Regions from separate parts of the Pseudoduganella sp. R-34 genome, predicted to be linked through region 4. Evidence: predicted binding sites of a transcription regulator. Region 4 holds the regulator's gene; each other region holds the start of a gene.
What was found. The regulator LexA, encoded in region 4, represses DNA repair genes until DNA is damaged. The targets are predictions, from matches to a motif close to ACTGTATNNNNATACAGT.

Region 1 (4,567 bases), on a different replicon from region 4:
CACCGAACGCCTGATCCTGGCGAACCAATATGAAATCCTGTCCAAGCTGGAGGAAGACGCCGGCTATGCCCGCGTGGCCGCGCAGCTGCGCGGCGGGCACGAGTGGCTGTACCGGGAGGCTTTCCAGTGGCTGTTCCCAGTCATGCCAGACAGCGACGCGCAGTTCGTCGTAACGGTGCTGGATCTTCATCGAGCGCTGCTGTTTAGCTTTAACGCGCTGGTCGACAAAGGCGCGCTGACCTCGGCCGACATCGCCTTCGAAGGGTTTGATGGCAACGACGGACAGGAATCCACGCTTCTGCGCTTTACCCGCGCCCTGGGCGAACAAGGACGCTGGGAAGAGCTCTTGGATGGGCGCGTCGGGCTGAACTCCAGTTCCCGCACTGTGCCGGGCTACCAACGCATGATCGCTGCTTGGAAGAACATGGATAAGCCACACGGAATGAGCAAGGAACAGATCGAAACGATCTTGACGGCAAAGCGCCACCCCAAGTAAAGGGGAGCCGAGCGACTGTTCGGATGTCGTGTGGCCGGGTATGATACCGATTCGTCAACACCCCCGCCACACGGATGACCCCTGAACAGACTGCCTTCTATCACACTGTGGTCCAGCCGCTGGAAGCCCAATTGCTGGGCCTGGAGCTCGCGAAGCTCTTCAGCGGGGACCTTTACGATATGCAGGACGACCCCCTGGGGCCAGTGTCCTTGCCGGACTTTGGCGACCATGGCCTGCTCCTGTCGCCCACCCAGGTCGGCCGCCTCTTCATGGCGCCGGACGAGTCCAACGTCGACATTGCCGCGCTCGCCGAGCAGGAGGACGGCACGCCGGCAGGAGTGCACGCGCAATCGTTCACCGACTTCGCCCGTCCGGAAACCGTCATCGATGTCTGCGCTTACAAAGACGTGATCGGCGCGGGAGTGCGCATCGATGCCCTCTATCTGAAAACCATCATGTTGAGGTCCGATGCGCCGGAGCGCCTGTGCACCGTCGCGTTCGCCTTGCAGGCGTGCACGGCTTTCCAGCTGGGCTTCGCGGAAGTGACGGGGTACGCCGCCGGCAAAGGACGTGGCGACGCTGACCCGGACGAGGAAGAGGACGACGAAGAGGATGACTTGGTCGGTTATCAAGTGTGGCCCAAATTCGGGTTTGATGCCCCGGTGCAGCCAGTCGAGTTTCGCGGGGATCACCGCTTTGCCCAATGCCGTTCGGTGCAGGACGTCCAGGAGATTGATCCGGCGTGGTGGGAGGCCAACGGCGGCGCCCGGGAAATGCGCTTTGACCTGGCCCCAAACAGCCGCTCCTGGCAGGTTCTGGTAAACTACCTGCACAACGCCTTTTTCGAGGAATGGTATGAGTGACAAAAATGCAAAAGACGCACTGGCGGTCAAGCTGTACAAGACCGCGGCGGCATTGCGTCGCGCCGAACGCAAGGGCAAGACCCTATCCTCAGACGCATCGGCTACAAAACAGCTGAAAGTCGGTGACGTCCTGGTCGTCCGGCTGAACAAGGACGCCAAACCGCTCTCGGAGCTGGGGGGCGTGCAAAAGGTGCTGGGCCGTTCCCGAATCCGCATCCCGGAATACAAATTGCACCGAGGCTGAGTCCTCTCCAACGAAACGGCCGGCGGGCCGTTTTTTTTCGTCTCGCCGTCGTCCAAAGCTAGTTGCCTGACGGAAAATGCAGATGGTAAACGGCCCTCCAGCCACCGGAGGACTTTAAAGAAGCGCCTCAGGCAATACTTGGATATACTGTATATAAATACAGCTAAATCGCCATGGCACTTTTCGATCCACAACCAATACACCCTTCACTCTGGCGCGCCTCCCAAATGGCCCAGAGCAGTACTGCTTGCATCGACACGGGATTCCCAGTTCTCTCGACGCAATTGCCAGGCGGCGGGTGGCCAACAGGTACGCTAACCGAACTACTGCTGGCTCAACCAGGTATTGGTGAATGGCGTTTGCTGCAGCCGGCGCTGTCCACCTTGAATAGGCCCATCGTGCTAATTCAACCGCCATATATGCCACAAACCCTCGGAATGGAGCTCCCGCCTGAACGGTTGGTCTGGATACCTAATACCGGGAAGCCCGGAGACAGCTTATGGGCTGCTGAGCAAGTTCTGAGGAGTACCAGCTGTGGCGCAGTTTTGCTTTGGCAACAACACATCCGTAGTGAGTCTCTGCGTCGACTGCACCTGGCTGCACAATCAGGCGATACATTTCTCTGCCTTATGCGGCCAATAGCAAATGCACAAGACGCTTCGCCTGCGCCGTTACGTTTGGCAATGCGGCCGGCTCCACTTGGAATTAATATTGAGTTTGTGAAGCGCCGCGGCCCTTCCAGGGCGACTCCATTATTCCTGCCGATTACGCCGCGATTGCTGCAACGTCACGCATGTGTGGACTGGTCGAAGCCTGCGGTGCCGGCAACAATGCAACACATCCTACCGGCATTGGTCTAAGGTCTCGCCATTGCGGGGGCTGTGCCTAGTGCTACTCTCGAAAGGTCGCGAGCGAAATCGCCAGAAATTGCCGGTGGTCCGCGACGTCCCGTACCGACGATGAAGAAGAGCAAGTGTCTGCGTTGCGCCTACGACTTTTTCTTCTTCTTAGGCTCCGTATAAGCCTCGTGCTGCCGAACCAGTTCAGATGGGGTTAAATCGAAGGCATGCGCGAGAACGACAATCGTGTTTAAGCTAGCTGAGCGCTTGCCTCGCTCGAGCAACGAGATGTACGAGCGATCGAGCGATACCAAAAATGCCAGGCCCTCCTGGGAAAGCCCAAGCCGGTCCCTCGATTCTCTGATTACCAGTCCGAATGCCTTGTTGTGGTCCATCCCGCGCTTTTTGTCAGTTCGTGTCCTTTGCAATTAATGTCTGCGACAGTTTGGCGAGAAACTTCCTCCATGGAAGAAGTTCTGAGACACAAATAGTCTGAGACAACCTGCTGTTTCGAGTTCCGTGGAAGGAGGTCGTGTCGCAAAGTCTGAGACAAACCACGCGGAGTTATGGTGGAAATGTCGTACGTTGCAAGCGGATGCCAGCGATCTAAACTCGGGCGTCTCAGACTTTATTAAGATGTCTCAGACTTTAATTGCAAAACCATTTTGTAGCCCTGACAACAGTCTGTCAGCAGACTATAGTCACGGCGACCGCAGGGTCCGGCACGGTACAGCAGTTAAAGCGATGTTGCAAACGAGAAAAGTCATTTAGCTTGGTATCAACGCATGGAGCAGGCAAAGGGCGGTCGAGATTGTTCATGGTGACATCAGTCGCTATACTGTATGTATGTACAGTAATTTGGTGCACCATGGAGAAGATGGTCAAACTGCGGCATTGCGGGATCGAGGAAATCACGGGCTACGTGGATCAGGCCCTGGATCTTTCCCTGCCGGGCTACTTGGAAGTCAAAGATACGGACTCGCAGGGACGACACCGCCTGATGAAGATCGCTCGTTTCATCGTGCCCAGCGACGAACCTGGTAAAGTCTTCCGCAGGGATGTCATGCTAGATGTCGAAATGGGAAACTGGCGCAATGGCAGGGTCCGCATTCGTGGGATCGAGCGCTTTCGGAACGAGCATGGACAGATCGTCGAATACCGGCAGGAATGGCTCGTCCAAACAGGCATCGTTGTGCAGCCGCCTCCAGGTAGGCGGCCTAAGCCGATCTAATTTTGCGAGTGATATCGGAAGGAATTTGATCGCATGAGGCGATCTAGTGGAGATTTACGGGATGCTCGTCGAATCGAGCACCCCACTCAAAGACTCGTGCCTGCTGCACCGCATGTAGCGCACAGGTCGGAGTAAGTCTTTGATTGATTTGCGCGTTTTGCGGACCTTCACCACGAAAATCCGCGTCTTTTTTGGCGGTATGGAGCCGTGAGGGCTTAAACAACCACGACATCCGCACCTGGGTGCTGGTCACCAGCCGTAGCACGCGCGCCGGAAGCAAACGTGCGCTTCATCAGCGCCGCAGCTTTTGATATCGCCTTGCGCATGACCGGATCTGGCGCCTCGTCGCAGCGAACAATTCCGAACAGCGACTTCAGCTGCCACAGCAACACCCGGCCATCGCCGTGGCCATTCAGCCATGCTTTGACCGAGCGGCGGTCGCCGGCAGATACGTCGGTCATCCAGACAGAAGCAGGGTTGGAACCAGAAATCGAGCCGCCGCGCTTGGGGGCTTTCACCGGGCGAACCTTTGCAATCGCAGCGCGACGTTCGGCTGCCGCCCAGTCAATCTGAAATACGGTTTCGTTGGAGACAAGAATGCGGTTCATGTGTTGCTCCCTTCAATTTGGATTGGTCAACCTGCAGGTTGGCCACCAAAGAAAGAGCGACCTCACCAAGCAGGGGATAGGTCCGCGACACATGCACCAGGAATCGATTTCTAAGCCGGATACGTGCCTCACAAACCCCGGCATGCCAGGAAAACAAATCCAGGGCATCGACCGTTAAAGCAAATGTACCAAGCAGTTTTTCCACCGCAAGTCGATATTCAACATCGGCGGCTACCGGCGTGCCGAGCGAGCGCCGGACTTCAAATAGCAGGTCATCTAGCGATTG
Region 2 (4,567 bases), 230 kb from region 4:
GGTCGCCTGGGCGGAGGTCAACCAGCATCCCTTCATCGCCTTGCAGGGCCAGTTCACCGAACGGCTGCTGCGCGACATGACCACGCTGGCGCCCTACAACGAGGTGACCTTCATGACGACCGCCCTGGCCATGGTGGCCGAAGGGCTCGGCATCACCGCCTGCCTGCCCTATGCGGAGCCGATGGTGCGCCTGTACGGACTGGAAATGCGGCCACTGGTCGAGCCGGAACTCAAGCGCAAATTCTTCATCTACACCAAGACCTCGCGCACCCCCTCCCCGGCTGCGGAACGCTTCATCAGCGTGCTTGGCGAGTATTCCCTATAATCTGCCGCATGTCGCACAATACGATTGAAGCCAACCAGGCAATGGACAAGTTCGACGGCCACCACCAGGTGTGGCTGTTCGGTTATGGCTCGCTGATTTACAAGGCGGACTTTCCCTTCATCGAGCGCCGGCCCGCGCACATCTTCGGCTGGTCGCGCCGCTTCTGGCAAGGTTCGCACGATCATCGTGGAACACCTGAAGCGCCAGGCCGCGTGGCCACACTGATTCCAGCCGAGGGAGACGTCTGCCACGGCATGGCCTACCTCGTTACGCCGGAAGAATTCGCCCATCTCGACCATCGCGAAAAGAACGGCTACCTGCGCGTGGCCATCGACATCCATTTCGAAGCAGGCGGCGTGGAAGAAGGCCTGATCTATATTGCCGCCGCCGACAACGCGGCCTGGCTGGGCGAGGCGAGCGTGGAAGAAATCGCCCACCATATCGCTTCCGCGTCCGGTCCAAGCGGGCCGAACATCGAATACTTGCTGCGCCTTGCTGCTGCCTTGCGGGAAATGGGACATCACGACGAGCATGTGCATGCCATCGAGGCATATCTCGATCGCCTGTAATAGGCCCATCAGGCGACGAAAGGCAAGCCGATCAGGAAAACCACAAAACCGATCAGGCCAGCAAATCCGCCGAGATTCACGAGGAACTTACCGGTATGTTCAGTGTCCTGGAAGTGATACTGAAGAAATTCGTTGATCATGGTGGCCTCCTTCTGCAATGGGCGCACTTCATCATAGTCCGAATTGAACTACCAGGCGAACCAAGGCTGCCCAAACGGTCAAAAACAGTGAGAACGCAAACGTTGAGTAATGGCGGAGCGGGGCAACACCTTCAGGCCTATGCAGCGACGTTGGAAATGTTGCGCCACCAGCAGCTACGATACTTGATGCCGCAATGATGAAGACTGCTACTCCCTGTACGTAGCCAACACTCGTGGTTCCCAGAACGCTTCTTCCAACGCCGATTTCATATAACGCTGATGCAGAAAAGGCGATTGCTGTCCAGCACAGCTGACCATCCTTGACAGGAAGGAGCAACTTCAACGCAGACCTGTTTTCCTGAGGCATCGGGAACGCCCTCAGGATTGCGAGCACAAGCACAGGTGCCGTAAGCGGTAGCATGACATTGATCAGAAACCAGCCCATCATCGCCTCCGATTTCAGAAAAGATTCATTTGCCCCGCTTTGGCTGCAGCGGCTGCACGGGCGCCGGAGGGTGGAATGTATTCAGGCCGCTTGAACTGGGTGCAGTCGAGCGAACGGAACTTGCTGTGGCGGCCGTGGAAGCCGAAGCGGGTGATGCCTTTCTCGATGCGCTGCAGGATCAGGTCCGCCCACACGCCTTCGCCGCGCATGCGTGCGCCAAACTCGGCTTCGTAATCCTTGCCGCCGCGCATGTCGCGCACGCGGTTCATCACGCGCGCGGCCCGGTCGGGGAAATGCGCTTCCAGCCACTCCTTGAACAAGGGGCTGACTTCCCACGGCAGGCGCAGTACGACATAGGTCGCCATCACCGCGCCGGCATCGCGCGCTGCGGACATGATCTTCTCGATATCGGGCTCAGTGACAAAAGGAATGATCGGCGCAATGCTGACGCCAACCGGAATGCCGGCCTTGGCCAGCGTCTCGATCGTGCGCAGGCGGCGTGCCGGCGCGGCGGCGCGCGGCTCCAGGGTGCGCGAGATCTTGCTGTCCAGCGTGGTGATGGTGACCGATGCGGCAGCCAGGTTGCGCGCAGCCATCGGCGCGAGGATGTCGATGTCACGCTCGATCAGCGAGGATTTGGTGATCAGGCCAACCGGATGGTTGCACTCGGCCAGCACTTCCAGCACCCGCCGCGTGAGCTGGTATTCGCGCTCGCAAGGCTGGTAGGCGTCGGTATTCACGCCCAGTGCGAGCGACTCCACCTGATAACCTGGCTTGGACAATTCGGCGCGCAGCAGGTCCGGCGCATTTACCTTGGCGAATAGCTTGGTCTCAAAATCCAGGCCGGGCGACAAGCCCAGGTAGCTATGCGATGGCCGCGCAAAACAATAGATGCAGCCATGCTCGCAGCCGCGATAAGGGTTCAGCGAAACATTGAACGGAATATCGGGCGACTGGTTGCGCGTGAGGATGGTCTTGGCCGTTTCCGCGGTGACAATGGTGCGCGGTGGAAGCAGTTCAGCCTCGGCATCATCCGGATCGGGTGCCCAGCCGTCGTCGAACGCTTCACGCGCCTGCAGCTCGTATCTTCCTTGCATGTTTGATACCGCACCGCGCCCTTTTTTGGCCTTGAGCGATTGCGGCGGCAGCATGACCTGCCCTTCGAATTCATGGTCCTGCATGCGGCGCCCCGAAGCATCACTGTATATACATACAGTATTCTAATCCGCCTGCGCCAAGGCTGCAAGCCAAGCTGGTATCATGCGCACTTCTCCGGGATATCCCCCGACATTCAAAGAGCAATAACATGAGCAAAACCACCAATCTGCCCTCCTTTGGGAGCAGGATTTCCCTCGCCTTTGGCGCCTTTTTCAAAACCCTGGGCGATGCTGAATTCGCCGCCCGCGTGCGTGACGACAGCGTGGGCCCCGCGGCGGCTCCGACTGCCGCATCAGCACCTGCACCAGTCGCCGCCCCAGTGCCAGCCGCCGCGCCCCTGCGCGAAGCCACACCCGACGCAGCACTGCAGCTCCTGTCCCTGTTCCAGCGCGAAGCCCGCCTGATCGACTTCACGCAGGAAAACCTGTCCGGCTATTCGGATGCCGACATCGGCGCCGCTGCCCGCGTGGTGCATGAAGGCTGCTCCAAGGTGCTGCGCGAGCACTTCACGATCGATGCCATCCGCTCCGAAGCGGAAGGCAGCCGCGTGACGCTGCCGGAAGGCTTCGATGCATCCGCCGTGCGCCTGACCGGCAATGTGGTCGGCAAGGCGCCGTTCACCGGCACCCTGAGCCATCGCGGCTGGCGCGCCTCCAGCGTGCGCCTGCCGAAACTGGCGGAAACGCATGACGCCAAGGTATTGGCACCGGCCGAGGTGGAATTGTGAGCGATCCGCGTTTTGCCATCGGCATCGACCTTGGCACCACCCACAGCGCGCTGTCCTACGTTGAACTGGCGGGCAGCGATGGCGAGAAAACCAGGCATGGCGTGCTGGGCGTGCCCCAGCTCACCGCGCCAGGCACGGTAGAAGAACTGCCGCTGCTGCCAAGCTTCCTCTACCTGCCGCATCCGGACGAGCTGGCGGCCGGCGAACTGGCCCTGCCCTGGGCTGCTGCCGACGGGACGCCCGCAGTGACGGGCGAAATGGCCCGCAGCCGCGGCGCCACCACGCCGATCCGTTTGGTGTCGAGCGCCAAGAGCTGGCTGTGCCACCCTGGCGTGGATCGCCGCGCAGCCATCCTGCCACATGACGCGCCGGAAGAGGTGTCGCGTGTGTCGCCGCTGGAGGCTTCGACCCGCTACCTGAAACACCTGCGCGCTGCATGGGACAACGCCCATCCGGACGCGCCGTTCACGCAGCAGGCAGTCACGGTCACCATTCCTGCATCGTTCGACCCGGCCGCGCGAGAACTCACTGCCGAAGCGGCTCGCGCCGCCGGCTACGAGAACGTCACCCTGCTGGAAGAGCCGCAGTCGGCGCTGTACAGCTGGATCCAGAGCAGCGATGGCCGCTGGCGCAAGGAAGTCAAGCCGGGCGACGTCATCCTGGTGGTGGACGTGGGCGGCGGTACCAGCGACTTCTCGCTGATCGCCATTCTCGAGCGCGACGGCAAGCTGGAGCCGCACCGGGTGGCCGTGGGCGACCACATCCTGCTGGGCGGCGACAATATGGACCTGGCGCTGGCTCACCTGGTCGCGCGCAAGCTGGCTGCCAACGGCACCCAGCTTGACGCCTGGCAGATGCGCGCGCTGACCTACGGCTGCCGCGCGGCCAAGGAAAACCTGCTGGCCAACGCCCAAGCCGAAACCTGGCCTATCGTGGTGCCAAGCCGCGGCTCGAAGCTGATCGGCGGCTCGATCCGCACCGAACTGACGCGCTCTGAAGTCACGGCCTTCATCACCGACGGTTTCTTCCCGAAAGTGGAAGCTTCCGCGCGCCCCGCCGTGCGTTCCCGCGCCGGTCTGACCCAGCTTGGCCTGCCTTACGCGCAGGACGCGGCGATCACCAGGCACCTGGCAGCTTTCCTGGCGCGCCAGGCAGGTGCTACGGCGGAACTTGAAGGCTTTGCCGCCAATCCGGCCCATACCT
Region 3 (4,567 bases), 1.1 Mb from region 4:
TATGGCGCGCGTGTGCCGCAGCGCTCGTCGGGAGACAGGATTTGACAAGGACATAAGACCGATGCCACTCAAAAGTGGCCAAAATTATAAGCAGCTAATCAGTACGCCGCAGCTTCTACGGACAACCACCGCACCCGCGGTGCTGCATAAAACTCTCGAAGTGTAGCATACCTTCCGAGGCCAATTTAAAAGTCCTCGTCGGGCATGGTGCCCTTCATGGCGGTGCGGATGGCCTTTTGTGAGAAGCCGCGCGACATGAGGAAGCGCAATTGCTTCTGTCGGCCTTCGGGATCTTCGGCCACTTCGCCGAATTTGCGGCGCCAGACTTCGCAGCAGCGCTCGACTTCGTCTTCTTTCAGGCTTTCCTTGACTTCGGCCAGCATGTCGCCGCCGATGCCGTGGTGCTGCAGCTCGGCCACGATGCGGCTGTTGCCGTAGCGGGCGGCGCGGCGGTGCACCAGGTTTTCGGAGAAGCGCTCTTCCGAGAGCCATTTGTTTTGCTCGAGGAAATTCAGGAGGGCTTCGACGTCGTCGCCCTCTTCCGCGTGGCGCTGCAGCTTGCGGGCGAGCTCGAGGCGGCTGTGCTCGCGCTGGCTGAGCAGGCGCAGGGCACGGGCTTTTAGGGTGGGTTTGGGGAGGGGCATCTGTTAAACCGGTAAACCGATGTCTGACCCGCAGGGTCAGACACCTTCTGATCTACGGCCTGTGGCTCCGGCATACCAGTGTCTGACCCTGCGGGTCAGACGGGACGGCCATCCGGCTGCCTTACCGGTTTTAGTCGACCGCGCGCAGCTTCGGCGCTTCTTCGCCATCATCGGAAACGGCCGGCAGCTCACGCACGCCCAGCGCCGCACGTACCTTGTTCTCGATTTCACGCGCCAGTGCCGGACGCTCCTTGAGGAAGGAACGGGCATTGTCCTTGCCCTGGCCGATACGCTCGCCGCCGTAGCTGTACCAGGAACCCGACTTCTCGACGATCTTGGCTTCCACGCCCAGGTCGATGATTTCGCCTTCGCGCGAGGTGCCTTCGCCATACAGGATGTCGAAGTGGGCTTCCTTGAACGGCGGCGCAATCTTGTTCTTGACCACCTTGACCTTGGTCTCGTTGCCGATCACCTCGTCGCCCGACTTGATCGAGCCGGTACGGCGGATGTCGAGGCGCACGGAAGCGTAAAACTTCAGGGCATTGCCGCCGGTGGTGGTTTCCGGCGAGCCGAACATCACGCCGATCTTCATGCGGATCTGGTTAATGAAGATTACCAGGGTGTTGGTGCGGTTGATGGTGCCGGTCAGCTTGCGCAGCGCCTGGGACATCAGTCGCGCCTGCAGGCCCGGCAGGGAGTCGCCCATATCGCCTTCGATTTCGGCTTTCGGGGTCAGCGCGGCAACGGAGTCGACCACGATCAGGTCCACGGAACCGGAGCGCACCAGCGCATCGCAGATTTCCAGGGCTTGTTCGCCGGTGTCCGGCTGGGAGATCAGCAGCTCGTGCAGGTTGACGCCCAGTTTTTGGGCATACACCACGTCCAGCGCGTGTTCCGCGTCGATGAAGGCGCAGGTGCCGCCCATTTTCTGCATTTCAGCGATCGCTTGCAGGGTCAGGGTGGTTTTACCGGAAGATTCAGGACCGTAGATTTCCACCACGCGGCCGCGTGGCAGGCCGCCTACGCCCAGCGCGATATCCAGGCCCAGGGAGCCGGTGGAGACAGTCTGCACTTCCTCGATCGGGGCGGATGCGTCCATGCGCATCACGGAGCCTTTGCCAAACTGCTTTTCAATCTGGGCCAGTGCGGCCGCCAGGGCCTTGGCTTTTTCCGATGCAGGTACTGCGCCTTTTTTGTCGTCCATGATGATCTTTCGCGGGCTAAATGAATTGGGTCACTACGTTGTACAGGTGGTACTGTATAAAATTACAGTGCTTTTGACAAGCCCCTTTTTGCAAACTTTGCGAAAAGTCAAACGGCTGGAGTACAGTAGCCCCATGCGTATCCTATTAGCCGAAGATGACAGCGTCCTCGCGGACGGCCTGACGCGCTCGCTGCGCCAGTCCGGCTATGCGATCGACTGCGTAAAAAACGGGCAGGAGGCGGACACGGCCCTGTCCACCCAGGAATTCGACCTGCTGATCCTGGACCTGGGCCTGCCCAAGATGTCCGGGCTGGAAGTGCTGCGCCGCCTGCGCACGCGCGGCTCGCTGCTGCCGGTGCTGATCCTGACCGCCGCCGATTCGGTCGAGCAGCGGGTCAACGGCCTCGACCTGGGCGCCGACGATTACATGGCCAAGCCGTTCGCGCTGTCCGAGCTGGAAGCGCGGGTGCGCGCCCTGACCCGGCGCGGCCAGGGCGGCGGCTCCACCGTCGTCAAGCACGGCCCCCTCACCTACGACCAGGTCGGGCGCAGCGCCTATATCAACGAGCAGATGCTGGACCTGTCGGCGCGTGAACTGGGCCTGCTGGAAATCCTGCTGGCGCGCACCGGGCGCCTGGTGTCGAAAGAACAGCTGGTGGACCACCTGTGCGAATGGGGCGAAGAGGTCAGCAACAACGCCATCGAGGTGTACGTGCACCGCCTGCGCAAGAAGATTGAAGTGGGCGGCATCCGCATCGCCACCGTGCGCGGGCTCGGCTACTGCCTGGAGAAATTCAACCCGCCGCAACCGCCGGCTGCACCGTGAACGGCGAGCAGCAGGCCGCCGACTGGGACCATGCCCCGGCCGCCGAAGAGAACGAGATCCAGCACTCGCTGTTCGGCGAGATCCTCGACTGGATGCTCGCTCCCCTGCTGCTGCTGTGGCCAATGAGCATCGCCATCACCTACCTGGTGGCGAAGTCGATCGCCAACCAGCCCTTCGACCATGCGCTGGAAGACACCGTCACCGTGCTCACGCAGCAGGTGCGCGAAGTGGCCGGCGTGATTCCCCGCCTGCCCGGCCCGGCGCGCGACATCCTGCGTGCCGACGACGTGGACAATATCTATTACCAGGTCAGCAGCCCGACCGGCGCCCACGTCGACGGCGACCGCGACCTGCCGCCGCCGCCGAAGCAGGATCCCGAGCTGCAGGACATCCGCGCCGGCGCGGTCCTGTTCCGCAACTCCACCCTGCACGGCACGCCGATCCGCATCGCCTGGACCTGGGTCAACCTGGAAGAAGACAAGGCGCAGCCGCAGCGCCTGGCCCTGGTGCAAGTCGGCGAAACGCTGGAAAAGCGCGCCAAGCTGGCCAATGAAATCATCAAGGGCGTGATCCTGCCGCAGTTCATCATCCTGCCGATCGTGCTGGCCCTGGTGTGGTTTGCGCTGTCGCGCGGGCTGCTGCCGCTGCGTGAACTGCAGGAGCGCATCCGCGCCCGCCCGTCGGACGACCTGAGCCCGATCCCGCCGCGCCAGGTGCCGGAAGAAATCACGCCGCTGGTCAAGTCGCTCAATGAAATGCTGGAGCGCCTCAAACTGTCGATCGATTCGCAAAAGCGTTTCATCGCCGACGCTGCGCACCAGATGAAAACCCCGCTGGCCGGCATGCGCACCCAATCGGAACTGGCGCTGCGCCAGACCGACCAGGCCGAGGTGCACCGTTCGCTGGAACAGCTGGCCAAGTCGTCGCAGGCGGCCACCCGCCTGGTCAACCAGCTGCTGGCACTGGCACGCGCCGAGAACCAGCCGCAGGCCGGCACCGCGATGGAGCCGCTGGAGCTGGGCGAAGTGGCGCGCAGCACGGTGCACGACTGGGTGCAGGCGTCCTTCAACTACGGCATCGACCTTGGCTATGAACCGCCGACCGAGGACGTGCCGATTTCCGGCAACGCGATGATGCTGCGCGAGATGCTGTCCAACCTGATCGACAATGCCTTGCGCTACACGCCGCGCGGCAGCGCCGTCACGGTGCGCGTGCGCCGCACAGGCAGGCATGCCCTGCTCGAAGTAGAAGACAACGGCCCCGGCATCCCGGCGGCGGAACGCGGCCATGTGTTCGAGCGCTTCTACCGCATCCTGGGCAGCAATACCGAGGGCTCCGGCCTGGGCCTGCCGATCGTGCGCGAAGTGGCGCAGCAGCACGATGCGGAAGTCGACCTGTTCGCCAACCCGCGCACCACCGACCCGAAATATCCGGGCTGCCTGTTCCGCGTGACGTTCCCGCTGCGCGTGCCGGACACGCCGCCCGAAGAAGAAGAGGTACCGCATTTTGGATAAGCTCGAGCGCCACTGGCGCCGCGTACGCCGCATGACCGGCTGGCTGCTGGCCACCTGGCTGCTCACCACGTTCTGCATCATTTTCTTCGCGCGCGAATTGAGCGGGCTGTCGATCTTCGGCTGGCCGCTGTCGTTCTACCTGGCGGCGCAAGGCGCTTCGCTGATCTACCTTGCCATCATCGGCTTCTATGCCTGGCGCATGCGCGCGCTGGAGCGGCGCTATAGAAGCGAGCAGTTGCGCGAAAGCGGGGGCCAGGCATGAGGACGCCCTTCTTCCGCAAGCTGCAGCGCTACTACACGATCTTTACCGGCTGCTTCGCCATGTTCCTGCTCGCGCTGGCGATGCTGGAAAAGGAAGGCATGCCGCGCCTGTGGATCG
Region 4 (4,567 bases):
AACTTCTTGCGCTTGAACAGTGGGTTTTGTTGCTTGCGCTTTTCTTTCAGCTTGAGCTTGTTTTTGTCGAACTTTTTACCGAATGCCATTTTAGGCTCCTGTATTTAAAAATTGCGCTGTTTAGACAGCACGAAAATCAATGATGTGAAACACCAGGGTTCTGCTATTGCGGTTCTTCTTGGCCAGGAAACCGGTGAACTCGTACAAGCCTCCAAGGGGCGCCTGACTGAATCGTTTTGACAACTCACCTGCCGCAACGGCAGGGACTTCAAACTCGGTCAGTCGGGCAATGCCTGCCTCTGTCTGCTGCGAACTGTGCTGCAAGCTTGCATTCACAATCGGCAGGCCGGCCGGGGTGTATCGAATCTCATCCCGTTCGGCGATCAGGGCGGTAACCCGGAGCTGGTTGTACAGACCGTCTCCTGTCAGGAATTACGCCGCTACAGGAGCTGCTGGGGCTTCGGCGCGATGGCTCTTGGCCGCGTCTTCACGCTGGACCGACTTCATCATCGGGGAAGGAGCGGTTTCCGCTTTCTTCATCTTGACGGTCAGGTGACGCAGCACGGCATCATTGAATTTGAATGCGGTTTCCAGCTCAACCAGGGTCTCGTTGTCGCATTCGATGTTCAGGCAGATGTAGTGTGCCTTGGCCAGTTTCTGGATCGAGTACGCCATTTGACGGCGGCCCCAATCTTCAACACGGTGCACGTTACCGCCGCGCGAGGTCACGCTGGTCTTGTAACGTTCGATCATCGCGGGCACTTGCTCGCTTTGGTCCGGGTGGACGATAAATACGATTTCGTAGTGACGCATTAATAACTCCCTTAAGGACTGTGAATATAGCCCACCCCGGCGTCAAGACGGGTGTGGGAAGAGGTAAGCCCGCAAGCATAGCAGACTTTGCCGGCCGGCTCAAGGTTTACTGATGGCGCGCAAAGCCCCCTGCCCGCTGGGCTGGCATGCCGGGGCATGGACCAGTCGACGCCGCCTGGAAGCTGCGCCCTTGCATTGCTCCGGGTAAGAACGCTGGATGACGCGCTGCTTGCCTGCGGCTTAATCGCCTGAGGCTTCGCCCCTCGCCGCCATGGCAGGCTGCGTCGCCTCAGACGATTGCAAGATCCCGGCGAGGAACCCGAGCCCGGCCGCCAGCCAGACCAGGGAGGCGACCACATCAAACGTCCACACACGATCGGGGAATTTGTACAAGTAAGGCACCACCAGCAGCCCGCGCAGCAGGCAAATCGCAGCAATCGTGCCCTGCGCCATTTGCGCAAATGGCAACCAGCGCAAGCGCCCTGCGCCAGCCAGCGCATACAAGGAGCAGATCAACATCAAGGCCCCTATGACTACCGCGCCAGCCGGCGCGAACCACGTCCCGGCGCGGGCTGATGCAACGACCTTGGGCGGCGCCTGCAGGAAGGCATACCACTCCGGCCCCAGCCAAGGCGCCGCGAAATGAATCACGGCACCGAACAAGGAAATCCCCGCCGCCAGCAAGAAAGCAAACCGTCCCATCCTGCCCTCCAATGGTTGTCGAAACATTATTAAGCCGAATATTTTCTGTCATTGCAACAAATTTGCTTGCAATTCCTTTCATACTGTACAAAAATACAGACTGTCTATATCCACAGTTCACCATAGCGCCATGATCAAGCTCACAGCACGACAAGAACAGATCCTCAACCTGATCAAGGATGCGATCGACAGCACCGGCTTCCCGCCTACCCGCGCCGAAATCGCGGCGGAGCTTGGCTTCAAGTCCGCCAATGCTGCAGAAGAACACTTGAAAGCCCTGCAACGCAAGGGCGCCATCGAAATTACCGCCGGCACCTCGCGCGGCATTCGCCTGACCGGCAACTTCGGCGGCCCGGCGACCGGTGCAGCAGCGCCGCGCCCGGCCGCTCGTGCCAATGTCGAATTCGACGACATGCCAGCCGTCCCGGCCGGCATGCTGGTTTCCCTGCCGCTGATCGGCCGCGTCGCCGCCGGCTCGCCCATCCTGGCCCAGGAAAACCTGGAGACCACCTACAGCGTCGACCCCAAGCTGTTCTCGGCCAAGCCGGACTTCCTGCTGAAGGTGCGCGGTGAATCGATGCGCGACATCGGCATCATGGACGGCGACCTGCTGGCCGTGAAAAAGACCGACAGCGCCCGCAATGGCCAGGTCGTGGTGGCCCGCATCGGCAACGATGTCACCGTCAAGACCTACCGCAAAACCGGCAGCAAGATCGAACTGCTGCCGGAAAATCCGGACTTCAAGGTGATCACAGTGACCGAAGAAGACGACTTCGCCCTGGAAGGCCTGGCCGTTGGCCTGATGCGAACCTGGCACTAAGACCGTCCTGCGCTCGGGGTGCGACGTGCGCCCTGGGCCTTTCTCCCGCGCTGGCCCGGCTGGCGCAATCCCTGCCCCTCCGCTGGCCCGCGCGCCGTTTTAAGCCAGCCTGCGCCCCCATTTCTGCATTCTGTCGCACTCGGGTTCCAAGACAAGGGCCGCTCGAGTTATCCTTCTTGCATCGAAAAAAGGAGAGGAGATCACATGCACGTCCGCCGTATCAGCTCGATCCTGTGCGCCTTGGCGCTGTCCATTTCCACCGCATACGCCGCCGCCCCGCAACAGCAGTTCGCCAACATGGGCGACCTGCAGCTTGAAAACAAAGCCACCATCAACGATTGCTCGATCGGCTACCGTACTTTCGGCACCCTGAACGCTGACAAATCAAACGTCATCCTGTTCACGACCTGGCACACCGGCACCAGCCGCGATGCGGCAGGGATGCTGCAAAGCGGCGCCCTGTTCGATCCGGCGCCATGGTACGTGATCGTGGTCGATGCACTGGGCAATGGCGTATCCTGCTCCCCTTCAAACAGCAAGACCCAACCCGGCCCCTCCTTTCCGCAGTTCTCGGTACGCGACATGGTCGCCAGCCAGCACAAGCTCCTGACCGAAAAACTGGGCATCAAGCACCTTCACGCCGTCATGGGCTACTCGATGGGCGGCATGCAGGCCTTCCAATGGGCCGCCAGCTACCCGGGCTTCATGGACGTAGCCATTCCCATCGCGGGCACACCGCGACTGACATCGTCCGACATGCTGTTCCTGCGCATCGTTGAAAAGTCGGTACTTGACGAGCCAGCCTACGCAGGCGGCCGCTATGCCCAGAACCCGGCGCTGCCAATGTATAACCTGCTGTTCGCAATGAACTTCGACAGCCCGGCGCATCGCAGCGCACGCACCGCGCCGAAGGACTTTGAAAAATTCTTCCGCGAGAGCCAGGCCTCCGATCCTGACGGCACTGACGCCAACAATTCCCTCTGGCAGATCCGCGCTGTACTGGGCCACGATATCGCCCAGGGCGGCAAGCTGGAAGACGCGGCGCCGCGCATCAAGGCGCGACTGGTCCCGATCAATGCAGCCCAAGACCACTTGGTCAACCCTGGGCCGGCAATCGCCTTCTCCAAGCTGCGCAAGGAAGAAGCCACCGTGCTTGACACCGACTGTGGCCACGCAGCGCTGCGCTGCGCCATGCCTGCCATGAAGGCCGTTGTGGAAAAAGCGCTACGCTAAACCTGCAGCCTGTCTAGCCAATCCTGCATTTCGTCGCAGCCACGCTCCCCGGGTGGCTGCGCTCACTTACAGTCACAAAAAGCACACCACAACCGGGGAGATTTGATGTTCAAGCCTTTCTGCATCGCAGCTGCGATGCTGGCGGCGCAATCCGCGTTCGCCTTCGACAACCAGGCCAACCACTACCGCCTCAGCATCGACAAGGATGCCAAACGCGCCCACGTCGAAGCCGACGTCTGGGTCGAGGGCCGCGACCTCGCGCTGTTCAACTGCATGCCGATACCGCAGCTCAAAAACGGCCAGGCCGACCTGATCGAAAAACTGCAAGTGCACGACATGGCCGGCAATGCCGTCGTCCTGAAAGACAAGGGCGAAGGCGAATACGACGTGGACGGCGACCGCCGCCTGCGCCTGTCTTACGACATCCGGCTGGAGCACGACAAATACCAATGGCCGGGCGGGAACGAAGAAGTGTCCTATCACACCGACGAAGGCTTGATGTCGGTCGGCTATCCCTTGTTCATCGTCCCCGGCGAGAAAATGCTCGGGCAAACCGAAGTCACATTCGACCTGCCGATAGGATGGAAAGCCAATACGCCTTGGCGCAGCACCGGCAAGCCGGGCACCTTTTTGGTCGAGTCGCGGCGTGAACTGGTGAACAACGCCTTCTTCTTCGGCACGGCTCACGCGGAAACCTTCAAGGCGGGCGGTGTTGAAATGACGCTGGTGATGGGCAAGCAGTACTGGAAGCGGCGCGACGCCTTCATCTCCATGATCGACAAGCAGATGAACAGCTACCAGAAGCTGTATGGCCGCGGACCGGTCGCCGACCGCTTCCTGATCGTGATCAACCAGGGCGATAGCGGCGACGGCGGTGCGTTTGCCGGCTCCTTCAGCCAATACCTGAAAGACGACGGCAGCGAAGTCGCCCGTCCGATCTGGGGCAAGGTAATGGCGCACGAACTGGCCCATTTCTGGGATGGCCACTCGCTGGTGCCG

Region 1: the regulator LexA is predicted to act here: its motif matches at 1,750-1,767, upstream of imuA (translesion DNA synthesis-associated protein ImuA).
Region 2: the regulator LexA is predicted to act here: its motif matches at 2,679-2,696, upstream of ACN9MW_RS22805 (PA0069 family radical SAM protein).
Region 3: the regulator LexA is predicted to act here: its motif matches at 1,900-1,917, upstream of recA (recombinase RecA).

The regions. Positions count from the first base shown of each region.
Region 1 covers NZ_CP184573.1:132,490-137,056, reverse strand. The annotation lists gene ACN9MW_RS31870 (YfbU family protein) at 1-496, shown strand, start outside; gene ACN9MW_RS31865 (hypothetical protein) at 571-1,359, shown strand; gene ACN9MW_RS31860 (hypothetical protein) at 1,352-1,603, shown strand; gene imuA (translesion DNA synthesis-associated protein ImuA) at 1,777-2,463, shown strand; gene ACN9MW_RS31850 (helix-turn-helix domain-containing protein) at 2,592-2,837, opposite strand; gene ACN9MW_RS31845 (hypothetical protein) at 3,311-3,673, shown strand; gene ACN9MW_RS31840 (hypothetical protein) at 3,889-4,281, opposite strand; gene ACN9MW_RS31835 (hypothetical protein) at 4,238-4,567, opposite strand, start outside.
Region 2 covers NZ_CP184572.1:4,966,302-4,970,868, forward strand. The annotation lists gene ACN9MW_RS22790 (LysR family transcriptional regulator) at 1-325, shown strand, start outside; gene ACN9MW_RS22795 (gamma-glutamylcyclotransferase) at 334-894, shown strand; gene ACN9MW_RS22800 (hypothetical protein) at 903-1,034, opposite strand; gene ACN9MW_RS22805 (PA0069 family radical SAM protein) at 1,494-2,660, opposite strand; gene ACN9MW_RS22810 (DUF2760 domain-containing protein) at 2,786-3,364, shown strand; gene ACN9MW_RS22815 (Hsp70 family protein) at 3,361-4,567, shown strand, end outside.
Region 3 covers NZ_CP184572.1:6,261,360-6,265,926, forward strand. The annotation lists gene ACN9MW_RS28875 (DUF2889 domain-containing protein) at 1-54, opposite strand, end outside; gene recX (recombination regulator RecX) at 186-644, opposite strand; gene recA (recombinase RecA) at 775-1,848, opposite strand; gene ACN9MW_RS28890 (response regulator) at 1,982-2,674, shown strand; gene ACN9MW_RS28895 (sensor histidine kinase N-terminal domain-containing protein) at 2,671-4,188, shown strand; gene ACN9MW_RS28900 (DUF4212 domain-containing protein) at 4,181-4,450, shown strand; gene ACN9MW_RS28905 (sodium:solute symporter family protein) at 4,447-4,567, shown strand, end outside.
Region 4 covers NZ_CP184572.1:5,193,882-5,198,448, forward strand. The annotation lists gene rpsR (30S ribosomal protein S18) at 1-89, opposite strand, end outside; gene priB (primosomal replication protein N) at 121-414, opposite strand; gene rpsF (30S ribosomal protein S6) at 433-813, opposite strand; gene ACN9MW_RS23855 (hypothetical protein) at 1,054-1,515, opposite strand; gene lexA (transcriptional repressor LexA) at 1,646-2,335, shown strand; gene ACN9MW_RS23865 (alpha/beta fold hydrolase) at 2,540-3,568, shown strand; gene ACN9MW_RS23870 (hypothetical protein) at 3,674-4,567, shown strand, end outside.